DNA from 4 places in the Rahnella sp. CG8 genome. Region 2 is predicted to be linked to each of the others. Evidence: predicted binding sites of a transcription regulator. Region 2 holds the regulator's gene; each other region holds the start of a gene.

Evidence for each region. The regulator PurR, encoded in region 2, represses purine synthesis genes. The targets are predictions, from matches to a motif close to CANGCAAACGTTTGCNTG.
Region 1: a site for PurR is predicted at 1,869-1,886, ahead of ypfJ (KPN_02809 family neutral zinc metallopeptidase). Genes of this name have one in related genera too.
Region 3: a site for PurR is predicted at 1,321-1,338, ahead of cvpA (colicin V production protein). Genes of this name have one in related genera too.
Region 4: a site for PurR is predicted at 1,890-1,907, ahead of purE (5-(carboxyamino)imidazole ribonucleotide mutase). Genes of this name have one in related genera too.

Annotation. Positions count from the first base shown of each region.
Region 1 covers NZ_JABAED010000004.1:196,802-199,937, reverse strand. Annotated here, with positions in the region: gene HGO41_RS05820 (tRNA(Met) cytidine acetyltransferase TmcA) at 1-252, opposite strand, end outside; gene HGO41_RS05815 (DUF441 domain-containing protein) at 254-706, opposite strand; gene ypfJ (KPN_02809 family neutral zinc metallopeptidase) at 821-1,693, opposite strand; gene purC (phosphoribosylaminoimidazolesuccinocarboxamide synthase) at 1,913-2,626, opposite strand; gene bamC (outer membrane protein assembly factor BamC) at 2,683-3,136, opposite strand, start outside.
Region 2 covers NZ_JABAED010000023.1:66,442-69,577, forward strand. Annotated here, with positions in the region: gene punR (DNA-binding transcriptional activator PunR) at 1-699, shown strand, start outside; gene purR (HTH-type transcriptional repressor PurR) at 736-1,761, opposite strand; gene cydH (cytochrome bd-I oxidase subunit CydH) at 2,096-2,185, shown strand; gene HGO41_RS19440 (C40 family peptidase) at 2,351-3,136, opposite strand, start outside.
Region 3 covers NZ_JABAED010000001.1:340,652-343,787, forward strand. Annotated here, with positions in the region: gene folC (bifunctional tetrahydrofolate synthase/dihydrofolate synthase) at 1-296, shown strand, start outside; gene dedD (cell division protein DedD) at 286-1,059, shown strand; gene cvpA (colicin V production protein) at 1,407-1,898, shown strand; gene purF (amidophosphoribosyltransferase) at 1,929-3,136, shown strand, end outside.
Region 4 covers NZ_JABAED010000004.1:168,278-171,413, reverse strand. Annotated here, with positions in the region: gene ppiB (peptidylprolyl isomerase B) at 1-317, shown strand, start outside; gene lpxH (UDP-2,3-diacylglucosamine diphosphatase) at 329-1,051, shown strand; gene HGO41_RS05685 (MiaE family protein) at 1,163-1,795, opposite strand; gene purE (5-(carboxyamino)imidazole ribonucleotide mutase) at 1,976-2,485, shown strand; gene purK (5-(carboxyamino)imidazole ribonucleotide synthase) at 2,482-3,136, shown strand, end outside.

The DNA.
Region 1 (3,136 bases), on a different contig from region 2:
CTCGGCATTGAGGCCATAACGCGCATCAAACACACCGTGAAAAATGTCCTGTCCGAGCAACGTCTGCGCAACTGAAGGCGGGCAGGATGTGACGCCATCAGGCGGTGAATCACTCAGCCACAGCCAGTCACCGGCACTTTGGGCAGCGAACAGAACAGCCTGTTGTTCACACCACTGCGTCCCGCCACTGAACACCAGCAAACGCCGGACACCCAGCCGCTGCATCTGCTGCTGTAGCAACGTCGCAGACATGTCAGGTTTTCCCGACAATCATCGATAACAGACCGGCAGCAATCAGCGGCCCGACCGGTACGCCTTTAAACAACGCCACGCCCAGCACGGTGCCGACTAACAGGCCAGCCACCAGATGCGGCTGCGTACCCATCAGCGTCAGGCCACGTCCGCCAAGCCACGACACCAGCACACCCACCAGAATGGCGACAATAGATTTCCAGTGGAGGAAAGAATGCACCATGGTGCTGGCGCTGATTTTTCCGCTGGCAATCGGCGCCATCACGCCAATGGTCAGAATAATAATGCCGATAGTCAGGCCGTATTTTTCTATCCACGGAAAAAAACTGTTCAGTGGCGTAATACGCACCGTGAGGAGGAAGAACATTGCGATGGTGACGGCGCTGTTGTGGCTGATAATGCCCAGACCAGCGAAAACAAGTAAGATCAATAGGGTTGGATCGAGAAAAGCCATGGCATTCCCAGCGGTTCAACATGAAAATGAAAGAGAGGCCCGGGGAGCCTCTCTGGATCGGTCATTGATTATTGAACAGTTTTTAGCAGCAGACCAGCGCTTCCTGCCACTTAATCAGCGGCTGGCAAAGGTATTACACTGATCCGGATTACCGGTATCGAAGCCGCGTTTGAACCAGGTATAACGCTGCTGGGAAGTACCGTGAGTGAAGCTGTCCGGCACCACGCGCCCCTGACTTTGCTGTTGCAACCGGTCATCGCCGATGGCCTGCGCGGCATCCAGCGCTTCTTTCAGATCGCCCTCTTCGAGAACATTTTGCTGCTGCATCGCGTGCCCCCAGACACCGGCGTAACAGTCAGCCTGTAATTCCATTTTCACCGACAACTGATTTACCACAGTCTGCGACGCGCCCTGCTGCATCTCGCGAACCTTGCGTTCGGTGCCCAGCAAATTCTGCACATGGTGGCCGACTTCGTGCGCCACCACATAGCCCTGCGCAAAATCACCGCCCGCGCCGAGTTTGTTCTGCAATTCCTGATAGAACGACAGATCGATATACACCGTGCTGTCCGCCGGACAATAGAACGGCCCCATCACTGACTGGCCGGTGCCACAACCGGTGCGGGTCGCGCCGCGATACATCACCAGTTTGGGTTCACGATAAGTCATGCCCTGCCGCTGGAAAATCTCTTTCCAGGTGTCTTCCGTCGAAGCGAGGATCACCGAGGTGAATTTTGCCTGCTCGTCATCTTTCGGGCTGATGGATTGTGACTGTGTTTGCTGCATGCCGCCGGACTGACCGCCGTCAATCAGCGGAGTGAGGTCGATACCGTAATACCCGGCCACCAGCACCACGATGATGATCACGATACCGCTTTTGCCACGGATCGGCAGGCGCATTCCTCCGCCGCCTAAACCGCCGCCGTTAGATCCCTGTCCGCGTCTGTCTTCTACATTGTCGCTTTCGCGACGCCCTTGCCAACGCATAGATACCTCCAACCTGTTTTTTTAAGACTAGCCAGCACACGCAGTTAATACCATCTGCGAAAGGACGTAAGTTTAGTGGCGGAGGAATTAAATGAAAGGAATCAGTGTTAAAACAAGAAAATTAAATGCAGGAAAGAGAACGGGTGACGGAGGCCATCACCCGTTTAGTGCATACCGCGTAAACGATTGCGTAGTCTGGCTAAAAAAATAACGTGCAGCTTAGTCCAGTTTCACACCGATACGGTGAGCGACTTCTTCGTAAGCTTCGATCAGGCCACCCAGGCTCTGGCGGTAACGGTCTTTGTCCATTTTGTTCAGGGTTTCTTTATCCCACAGGCGGCTGCCGTCAGGAGAGAACTCATCACCGAGCACCACTTCCCCGTTGAACAGACCGAATTCCAGTTTGAAGTCGACCAGGATCAGACCGGCATCATCAAACAGTTTGCTCAGCACGTCGTTGGCTTTGTAGCTCAGCTCTTTCATGCGCGCGAGGTTTTCTTCGTTCACCCAGCCAAACGTCTTGCAATACGATTCGTTGATCATCGGGTCGTGCATGGCGTCATTTTTGAGGAACAAATCGAACAACGGTGGGTTCAGTTCCAGACCTTCTTCAATGCCCAGACGTTTTACCAGCGAACCAGCAGCACGGTTACGGATCACGCATTCAACCGGGACCATATCCAGTTTTTTCACCAGCACTTCGGTGTCAGACAGCAGGCGTTCCATTTGAGTAGGAATACCGGCTTCTTCCAGCTTAGCCATGATGAAATGGTTAAATTTATTGTTAACCATGCCTTTACGGTCGAACTGCTCAATACGCTGACCATCCAGTGCTGACGTATCGTTACGGAACTCCAGTACCAGAAGGTCCGGGTTTTCGGTGGTGTAGACGGTTTTCGCCTTGCCGCGATACAACTCAGCTAACTTTTGCATCTTTACTTACTCCAGTGGAAAAAACAGATGTAAAAAGGGGCCGGAGCCCCTTGGTATTATTTTGCGTTACTCTGGCTAAACGCGGCCTGCATGACCGCCACCATCGCATCGTTCTGCGACTGGCTGAGAGCATGTCCTTTTGGATCAAGGAACTGCAAACTACTACGGTTGTCGAGGTCGCCAACCTGAAGTTTGTAATCACCGGAAGTCAGCCCCGGATCTTTCGCACCCAGTGTCTGCCACGCATCGTCATTCAGCGGTTTGTAGGTCACAGACAATGTGCCTTGCGGACGGCTGCTGTCGGTCACTTTCATGCCGACTTTTGTCAGGGCATTTGGCAGGCGATCCCACACAACACCGTAGCTCTCACGAACAATCAGCACCGGCAGGCCGGTATCATCTGCACCGCTCTGAACATCAATCTCACCAACACGACGGTTGTCGAGGCGTGCCTGAGTATCCTGCTGCACTTTATCCAGGTTCGCCGTGATGGCGTTCATCATCTGGCTG
Region 2 (3,136 bases):
CGGATTCTGACAAAAAAAATGATAGCCACGCGCCGGCAGTGTCAGCAGGTGGCGAACGGCTGGCGCGGCGAATTACGTGTGGCGGTTGACCGGATTGTAAAACCCGCACGGACACGGCGTCTGGTGCTCGATTTCTACCGCCATTTTGCGGACACCGAACTCATTATTCACTCAGAAGTGTTTAATGGTGTCTGGGATGCGCTGGTTGACGGGCGGGCAGACGTGGCGATCGGTGCTACACGCGCGGTACCGGTTGGCGGGGGCTTCAGTTTTCGTGACATGGGATTTATGGACTGGCATTGCGTCGTCAGCCCGCAACATCTGCTGGCTCAGTTATCCGGCGCGCTGAATGATGATGAGTTGCGGCCTTATCCTGCACTCTGTCTGGAAGACACCTCCCGGACATTGCCTAAGCGGGATACATGGACGCTTGATAACCAGCGGCGGCTGGTCGTGCCAGACTGGACCTGTGCGCTGGAATGCCTGACCGAAGGCTTATGCGTGGGTATGATGCCGGTTCATCGCGTCACGCCGTGGATAGAACAGAAAAAGTTGCAGGTGCTGACGCTGGAAAATACGTTTCCCGACAGCCCGTGTTGCCTGACGTGGGATCAAAGCAATCCGTCACCCTCGCTGGCCTGGTTGCTGGAATATATGGGCGATACAGAAACCATGAATCAGGAATGGCTGCGTGATTAGAAAAAAACGCCTGCATCTGCAGGCGTTCGATATCTGTTAACGGCGGTAATCGCGGTACGGACCATCGGCTACGGAACGGCGTTCGACCAGTTTCGGATGCACCTCAATGGTCTGAGACTCTTCACGCTTACTGACAATTCTGTCCAGCAACATGGTAAAGGCCATTTCACCCAGACGTTCTTTCGGCTGATGCACGGTTGTCAGCGCGGGGGAGAAGTAACGGGCGTTACGCACATTGTCGTAACCGATCACGGAAATATCCTGAGGAACGCGCAGGCCCAGTTCGTCTGCGGCACAGATTGCGCCCATTGCCATCACATCGCCACCACAGAATACGGCAGTCGGGCGGTGCTTCTGCATCAGAATTTTATGCATCGCCTGATAGCCCGATTCCGGCTCGAAATCGCCCTGAACCACCCATTCGTCACGCAGCGGAATATTGGCTTCAGTCAGTGCTTTCACAAAACCCTGGAAGCGGCCACCGCCGGTATTACGTGCCAGTTGGCCCGGGATCACCCCAATATCACGATGACCGCGTTCAATCAGATAACGCCCGGCCATGTAACCCCCTTCGAAAGCATTATCAATAATGCTGTCGGTGAAGTTCTTACGCGCTTCGCCCCAGTCCATGACCACCATTGGGATCGAACGGTGCTCCTCGAGCATATTGAGCAACTCATCAGGATATTCCGCGCACATCACCAGCAAGCCATCGACGCGTTTTTGCGCCAGCATTTGCAGGTAGGCTTGTTGTTTTTCCAGATTATTATGCGAGTTACACAAAATCAGCGTATAGCCTTTGGAGAAGCAGCTGTTTTCTACGGCTTCAATCACTTCGGCAAAATAGGGCGCTTCGCTGGAGGTGGCAAGCAGACCGATCGTTTTGGTGTTATTGACCTTCAGACTGCGGGCTACAGCACTCGGCGAGTAATGTAACTCTTTGATTGCAAGGAGAACCGCTTCTTTGGTTTCTTCGGCGACGAAACGTGTTTTATTGATGACGTGCGACACGGTTGTAGTGGAAACGCCAGCGCGCTTTGCGACATCTTTAATCGTTGCCATGTAAACAATGACTCCTGAACTCACGTGTTTCAGCACGTTAGCATTATGTTAATCGTTTGCTTGCGTGGATCTCACTGCTGGCTTCTAAAAGGGCAGTGAAATCGTTGGGTGGATTCTTCAGAATGAGGCGTGAAATGCTCTCGGGTGAAATCAACCGGCACACAGGCGTGTTAACCGACAATTTTCTCTTATAATGCAGGAAAGTGGAAGTAAAATTCTCAGGGATACATTGTCATTCAGCACAAGATTTTAAATGTTAATTATGCGAAAATGCGCTGGCACACAATTAGTGTGGCTTAAAAAATGCCACAATTTGATCCGAAAGGGGGGTTTGATGGACAGCAACCTGAAATTATCGTTGATCACCACGGTATGCGCTTTGCTTATGATTATCGCTTTCAGCTTCACTGCGGTGATGAACTGATTCAGTAAGTGAACCGCTATAAAAAAGGGCGATTCCTGTTACAGGAATCGCCCTTTTCAATTTTACGCAGTGGCCGTTACCGCCGATACTCTTCCCTGCAGAAACTCTTCGTTAAATGCTATTCAATGGCTGATTAGCGAAACTTCAGACTTAACGAATTGTTTATTATCGGATCGTTTTCGGCGTCATTACCCGGCGTGCACCCACATAATGATCTTGCCAGTAATCGTCGCCGAGAGAGGTGATTTTAATGTCTTCGCCCGTTCTTGGAGACTGAATAAACTTGCCGTTCCCCACGTAAACACCAACATGGTCTGCAGCGCCGCGGTTATTGATTCTGAAGAACACCAGATCACCGCTTTCAAGTTCGCCGCGTTTGACCGGAGCCGCATCGCGCAGGTGATACATTTCATTCGCTGTGCGTGGCATTTTAATACGGATCAAATCTTTGTAGGCGTAATAGACTAAGCCGCTGCAATCAAAACCGGTATTCGGCGAGGTTCCGCCCCAGCGATATGGTTTTCCTACCTGATGCATCAGTTTGGTCATCGCCGTTTGCTGGGCATGCTGATAGCGTTTTTTATGCGTTGCACTTAGCGTAATCGGTTTGCTGTCTTCTTCGGGCTTTTTACCTTTACGGTGCCGGCCATACGCTTCTTTTTTACTGACCCTTTCCGTGCTGTTTTTCGCGAGTGAACGGGTTTTGGCGTGTTTCTCTGTTTTGCTTTCGGCCCGCGTGGTCTTCAGTGTCTTTTCTTTTTTACTTTCGGCCCGGGTCGTTTTGACACTTTTCTCCGTCGTGGTCTTTCGTTTAGCCAGTTCGGTACTTTTAACTTTCTTCTTCGAATTCTTGTCCTGAATTTTTTGTTCTGTCACTGGCGCGATTTTAGTTTTTTTACTGGTTTTCGCGGCCACCGTTTTTCGCTTTCGCCGTTCTTCAGGTGCAGCCTG
Region 3 (3,136 bases), on a different contig from region 2:
AAGTGCGTGCCGTCGTCGGAATGTTGAAAGACAAAGATATTGCCGGTACGCTGGCTTGCCTGTCGCCGCAGGTGGATGAATGGTATTGCGCGCCGCTGGAAGGCCCGCGCGGGGCCAGTGTCGAAGAACTGACCGTCCATCTGCCGCAGGCGCGCCAGTTTGATGATGTGGAGTCTGCCTGGAAACAGGCTATGCAGGAGGCGGCTCCTCAGGATATTGTGATTGTCTGCGGCTCGTTCCATACCGTAGCTCACGTAATGGATGCTATAGACACGGGGAAAACCAGTGGCAAGTAAGTTTCAAAATCGTCTGGTCGGGACGGTCATTCTGGTGGCACTGGGTGTCATCATTTTGCCTGGTTTACTCGACGGCAAGAAAAAGCATTACGAAGACGAATTTGCGTCTATTCCATTGGTGCCAAAACCGGGTGATGTTGAGGAACAGGACTCGGTGCCACCGGTCACGCAATCTTTGCCTGCTCAGCCGCCGGAAGGTGCCGATCAGATGATGAATGGTGAACAGGACGATACAAGTCCTGCCAATAACACCAACGCCGCCAATCATGGCAATGTGGCGCCGGGTAATACCACGATAGAAGCGCCGCCGGTCACCACACTGCCTGAGCAGAAAAAACCGGTGCAGCCTGCTCCTCAAAAACCCAAAGTGATCGAACCGAAACCGATGGTGGAAGCGAAGCCAACGGTGAAACCGAAGCCGGTCGAACAGCCAAAACCGGTTGAACAACCGAAGGCCGTTGCTGAACAGCCAAAACCGGTTGAACAGCCGAAGGCTGCGCCGGCAGAAAAAGCGCCGACAGGGCAGTCTTATGTGGTGCAGCTTGGCGCATTGAAAAATGCCGCCAAAGCCAATGAGATTGTGGCGAATCTGCGGTTGTCTGGTTTCCGTGCTTACACAGTGCCTGCAACACCGGTACAGGGGCAGATCACGCGCCTGTACGTCGGCCCGGATGCCTCGAAGCAAAAACTCGAAGCGTCACTTCCGCAACTGCAACAGCTGAGCGGATTGGGTGGGCAGGTTCGCGCTTACTCCGCACACTGACTTTGCTCCTCCCCCTGCGAAGGGGGAGGCGGGGAGGGGGTTTAGCGGGCAACGCCAGATTCAACGTTGCCATTAATACCCCACCCCAACCCTCCCCTTCGCAGGGGAGGGAGTCGTTAAAACATAAAAAATACCACGGAGGGCACAAGCGATTTGTGCCCTTTTTCTATAAGATCCTCTGGTTGGATTTTTATAGGTTTATGCTGCGATTGAGGTTTTTTTAATCGCTATTATTAATTTGTCTGACCGGCTGATTTCCCCTACGCAAACGTTTTCTTTTTCTGTTAGAATTCGCCGCGAACTGGATGCCGGGGCAGATGTGACTGGATTAGACACTGGAATAGTTAATGGTCTGGATTGATTACGTCATTATTGCGGTTATCGGATTTTCTGCTTTAGTCAGTTTGATCCGTGGCTTTGTTCGTGAGGCTTTATCGCTGGTAACCTGGGCTTGCGCCTTTTTTGTTGCCAGCCATTATTACCCTTACCTCGCCATCTACTTCACACGTTTCGAAGATGAGTTAGTTCGAAACGGGATCGCAATTGCCATCTTGTTCATCGCGACGTTGATCGTAGGTGCAATTGTCAACTATGTGATTGGTTCACTGGTTGAAAGAACCGGGTTGTCCGGCACTGACAGGGTGTTAGGTGTGTGCTTCGGCGCACTGCGCGGGGTGTTAATTGTCTCCGCGATGCTGTTCTTCCTCGATACTTTTACCGGTTTTTCGCAAAGTGAAGACTGGAAACAATCCCAGTTGATCCCACAGTTCAGTTATATCATCAGGTGGTTCTTTGACTACCTGCAGAGCACGTCGAGTTTCTTGCCAAAACATATTTAGTTTTGGCAGCGCTGAAGAGGAAAAGACAACATGTGCGGTATTGTCGGTATCGCCGGTTTCATGCCGGTAAACCAGTCGATTTATGACGCGTTAACGGTGTTACAACACCGTGGTCAGGATGCCGCAGGCATCACCACCATCGACGCGAATAATAACTTCCGTTTACGTAAAGCGAATGGCCTGGTGAAGGATGTTTTCGAAGCCCGCCATATGCAACGCTTACAGGGCAACATGGGTATCGGCCATGTGCGCTACCCAACGGCTGGCAGTTCCAGCGCTTCAGAAGCTCAACCCTTTTACGTCAACTCTCCGTTCGGCATTACCCTTGCCCATAACGGCAACCTGACCAATGCTCACGAATTGCGCAGCAACCTGTTCGAAGGCCAGCGCCGTCATGTGAACACCACGTCCGATTCTGAGATCCTGCTCAATATCCTGGCGAGTGAACTGGATCGTTTCCAGCATTACCCGCTGGAAGCTGACAACATTTTTGCTGCGGTTGCCGCAGTGAATCTGAAAATCCGTGGTGCCTACGCGTGTGTGGCGATGATTATCGGTCATGGCATGCTGGCGTTCCGTGACCCGCACGGTATCCGTCCGCTGGTTATCGGTAAACGTACGCTGGAAGATGGCCGTAATGAGTACATGGTGGCTTCTGAGAGTGTGGCACTCGATACGCTGGGCTTTGAGTTCCTGCGCGATGTTGCGCCGGGTGAAGCGGTGTATATCACCGAAAAAGGTCAGTTGTTCACCCGTATGTGTGCCGAGAACCCGCAGTACAATCCGTGCCTGTTCGAATACGTGTATTTCGCGCGTCCGGATTCCTTCATCGATAAAATTTCCGTCTACAGCGCCCGTGTTCGTATGGGTGAAAAGCTGGGCGCGAAAATTGCCCGTGAATGGGAAGACCTGGATATTGACGTGGTGATCCCGATCCCGGAAACCTCCTGCGATATCGCGCTGGAAATCGCCCGCATCCTGGATAAACCGTACCGTCAGGGATTTGTGAAAAACCGCTATGTCGGCCGTACCTTTATCATGCCGGGCCAGCAGGAACGCCGTAAATCTGTACGCCGTAAACTGAACGCTAACCGCGCTGAATTCCGTGATAAAAACGTGTTGCTGGTGGATGACTCCATCGTGCGTGGCACCACCTCTCAACAGATTGTTGAGATGGCGCGTGAAGCCGGAGCGCGACGTGTTTATCTGGCGTCTGCGGCACCGGAAATCCGTTTCCC
Region 4 (3,136 bases), on a different contig from region 2:
ACCAGAAAAACACCGATGCGCCTATCAATAACGAAGCAGACAACGGCCTGAAAAACACCAAAGGCACGCTGGCGATGGCGCGTACCAACGATCCGCATTCCGCCACGGCACAGTTCTTCATCAACGTAACTGACAACGACTTCCTGAACCACAGTGGCAAAAACGCACAGGGTTGGGGCTACTGCGTATTCGCAGAAGTGGTTGAAGGTCAGGACGTGGTTGACGCGATCAAAGCCGTCAAAACCGGCCGCAGCGGTATGCACCAGGACGTTCCAAAAGAAGATGTTGTGATCAAAAGCGTCACAGTCAGCGAATAATCAACGTCGGGATGACCACGTTTTTTATCGCAGATATCCATCTTTGCGCACAGGAACCGGCAATCACTGCCGGTTTTCTGCGTTTTCTACGTGAAGATGCGCCGCAGGCCGACGCCCTGTACATTCTCGGTGACCTGTTCGAAGCCTGGATTGGCGACGACGATCCGCAGCCGCTTCACGCTGAAATCTCGGCGGCACTGAATCAGTTACACCAGCAAGGTGTGCCCTGCTTCTTCATTCACGGCAACCGCGATTTTCTGCTCGGCAGACGTTTCGCCCGCGAGAGCCTGATGACGTTGCTGCCGGAGAAAAAAGTGCTGGAACTGTACGGACGCCGCGTCCTGATCCTGCACGGCGATACACTGTGCACCGACGATGTCGCGTATCAGAACTTCCGCAAAAAAGTCCACAACCCGCTGATCCAGAAACTTTTCCTGATGCTGCCGCTGAAATGGCGACTGGCGATTGCCGCCAGAATGCGCGCCAACAGCAAGGCGTCAAACCAGGGCAAATCACTGGAAATTATGGATGTGAACCCGCAGGCGGTGGTCAGCGAAATGCAGATGGCAGGCGTGGAGTGGATGATTCACGGTCACACCCATCGTCCGGCAATTCACGATGTGCCGCTGGGGAATAAAACCGGCCACCGCGTGGTACTCGGCGCATGGCACGAAGAAGGCTCGATGGTGAAAGTCACCGCCGATAACGTCGAGCTGATCAGCTTCCCGTTTTGAGTCACCTCAAAGTTACCCAAAATAATTTGAGTTGCTGGAAGGCGACAAGCTCATGAATCCCTGGGAGCTTAGCTGACTAAGTGACCGGGGTGAATGAGCGCAGTCAACGCATCAGCAGCCCGAAGTATGAAGGGTAACGGGTACGCCTGAATGGAAGCGGAATTGTTCGTCCGGCGTGAGGATCAGTTCCGCTTCAATCCTGCCAAACTCCTCTACCCGCTCACTGATATCCGTTCCGGCATATTGCTCCGCCAGCGCCAGATAATCGGCAAAATGCCGTGATTCTGAACGCAGCAATGAGGTGTAAAAACGCGACAAGGTTTCGTCGAGATGCGGCGCAATTTTGGCAAAACGCTCACAGGATCGCGCTTCTATGTACGCCCCGATAATCAGCCGGTCGACCAGAATATTCAGATCATCGTGATGACGGGTATGTTTGATCATACCGCTGGCGTAGCGCGAGGGGGAAAGCTGGGTATAAGTAATATTGCGCTTTTGCATGATTTCCACCACTTGTTCGAAGTGATGAAGCTCTTCACGCGCCAGACGCGCCGCACAAAACAGCAGCTCGGTGCGATCCAGATATTTGGTCATCAGGCTCATCGCCGTGGCCGCCGCTTTCTTTTCACAGTTAGCGTGGTCGATCAGCATCACCGTCTGATTTTCCAGCGCCACATCCACCCACAGAGCGGGTGTTTCACAGTGAAGAAAATCATAAATCGGTGCCAGTAAAGCCTGCGTCATAAATCAGTTTCCAATGAAGTTTGTCATTAATATATTGGTTTGGATTATACAAATCTGCCGCCAACTTCTCATCAAAAATGCGCCGTTTTCCGGCGACGCAACCGTTTTCCTCCCTCACGGAGCGTGCTATCATTTGCGCCCTCGCAGTTTCTATTTCCGAATCACAGGAGCTTTACAGACATGTCATCCAACGTTACCCCGGCAAAAATCGCCATCGTTATGGGGTCTAAAAGTGACTGGGCGACCATGCAGTTCGCCGCCGACGTCCTCACAACGCTGAATATTCCTTTCCATGTCGATATCGTCTCCGCTCACCGTACGCCGGACAAATTGTTTACTTTCGCTGAGCAGGCTTCCGCTAACGGTTTTGATGTGATCATCGCGGGTGCCGGTGGCGCAGCGCATTTACCGGGCATGCTGGCGGCGAAAACGCTGGTGCCGGTGCTGGGCGTGCCGGTGCAAAGTGCTGCACTCAGTGGCATCGACAGTCTCTATTCCATTGTGCAAATGCCGCGTGGTATTCCGGTCGGTACGCTGGCGATCGGTAAAGCCGGTGCCGCAAACGCCGCATTGCTGGCGGCACAGATTCTTGCACTGCACGATGCTGAGATTGCCAAAAACCTGGCCGCGTGGCGCACCGCACAAACTGACGAAGTGCTGAATAACCCCGACCCGCGGGAGGAAGCATGAAACCGGTTTGCGTACTCGGAAACGGCCAGTTAGGCCGAATGCTGCGTCAGGCCGGTGAACCGCTGGGCATCGCCGTCTATCCTGTCGGCCTTGATGCTGAACCGGAAGCCGTGCCGTATCAGCAAAGCGTGATCACCGCTGAAATCGAACGCTGGCCGGAAACGGCGCTGACCCGCGAACTGGCGACGCACAATGCGTTCGTTAACCGCGACATTTTCCCGCGTCTGGCCGATCGCCTGACGCAAAAACAGTTGCTCGACCAGCTCGGTCTGGCGACTGCGCCGTGGCAATTGCTGGCCGATGCCGCCGAATGGCCGCAGGTATTCTCCCGGCTTGGCCAACTGGCGATTGTGAAACGTCGCGTCGGCGGGTACGACGGCCGGGGTCAGTGGCGTCTGCGTTCTGGTGAAGAAAATACCCTGCCGCAGGATTGCTATGGCGAATGCATCGTTGAGCAGGGTATCAACTTCTCCGGTGAAGTTTCGCTGGTGGGCGCGCGAGGTCACGATGGTAAAACCGTGTTTTATCCGCTGACCCATAACCTGCATCAGGACGGCATTCTGCGCACCAGTGTTGTGCTGCCGCAGCCGGATGCCGCCCTGCAACAGCAGGCAGAAAACATGCTGTCAGCGATCATGAACGAACTGAATT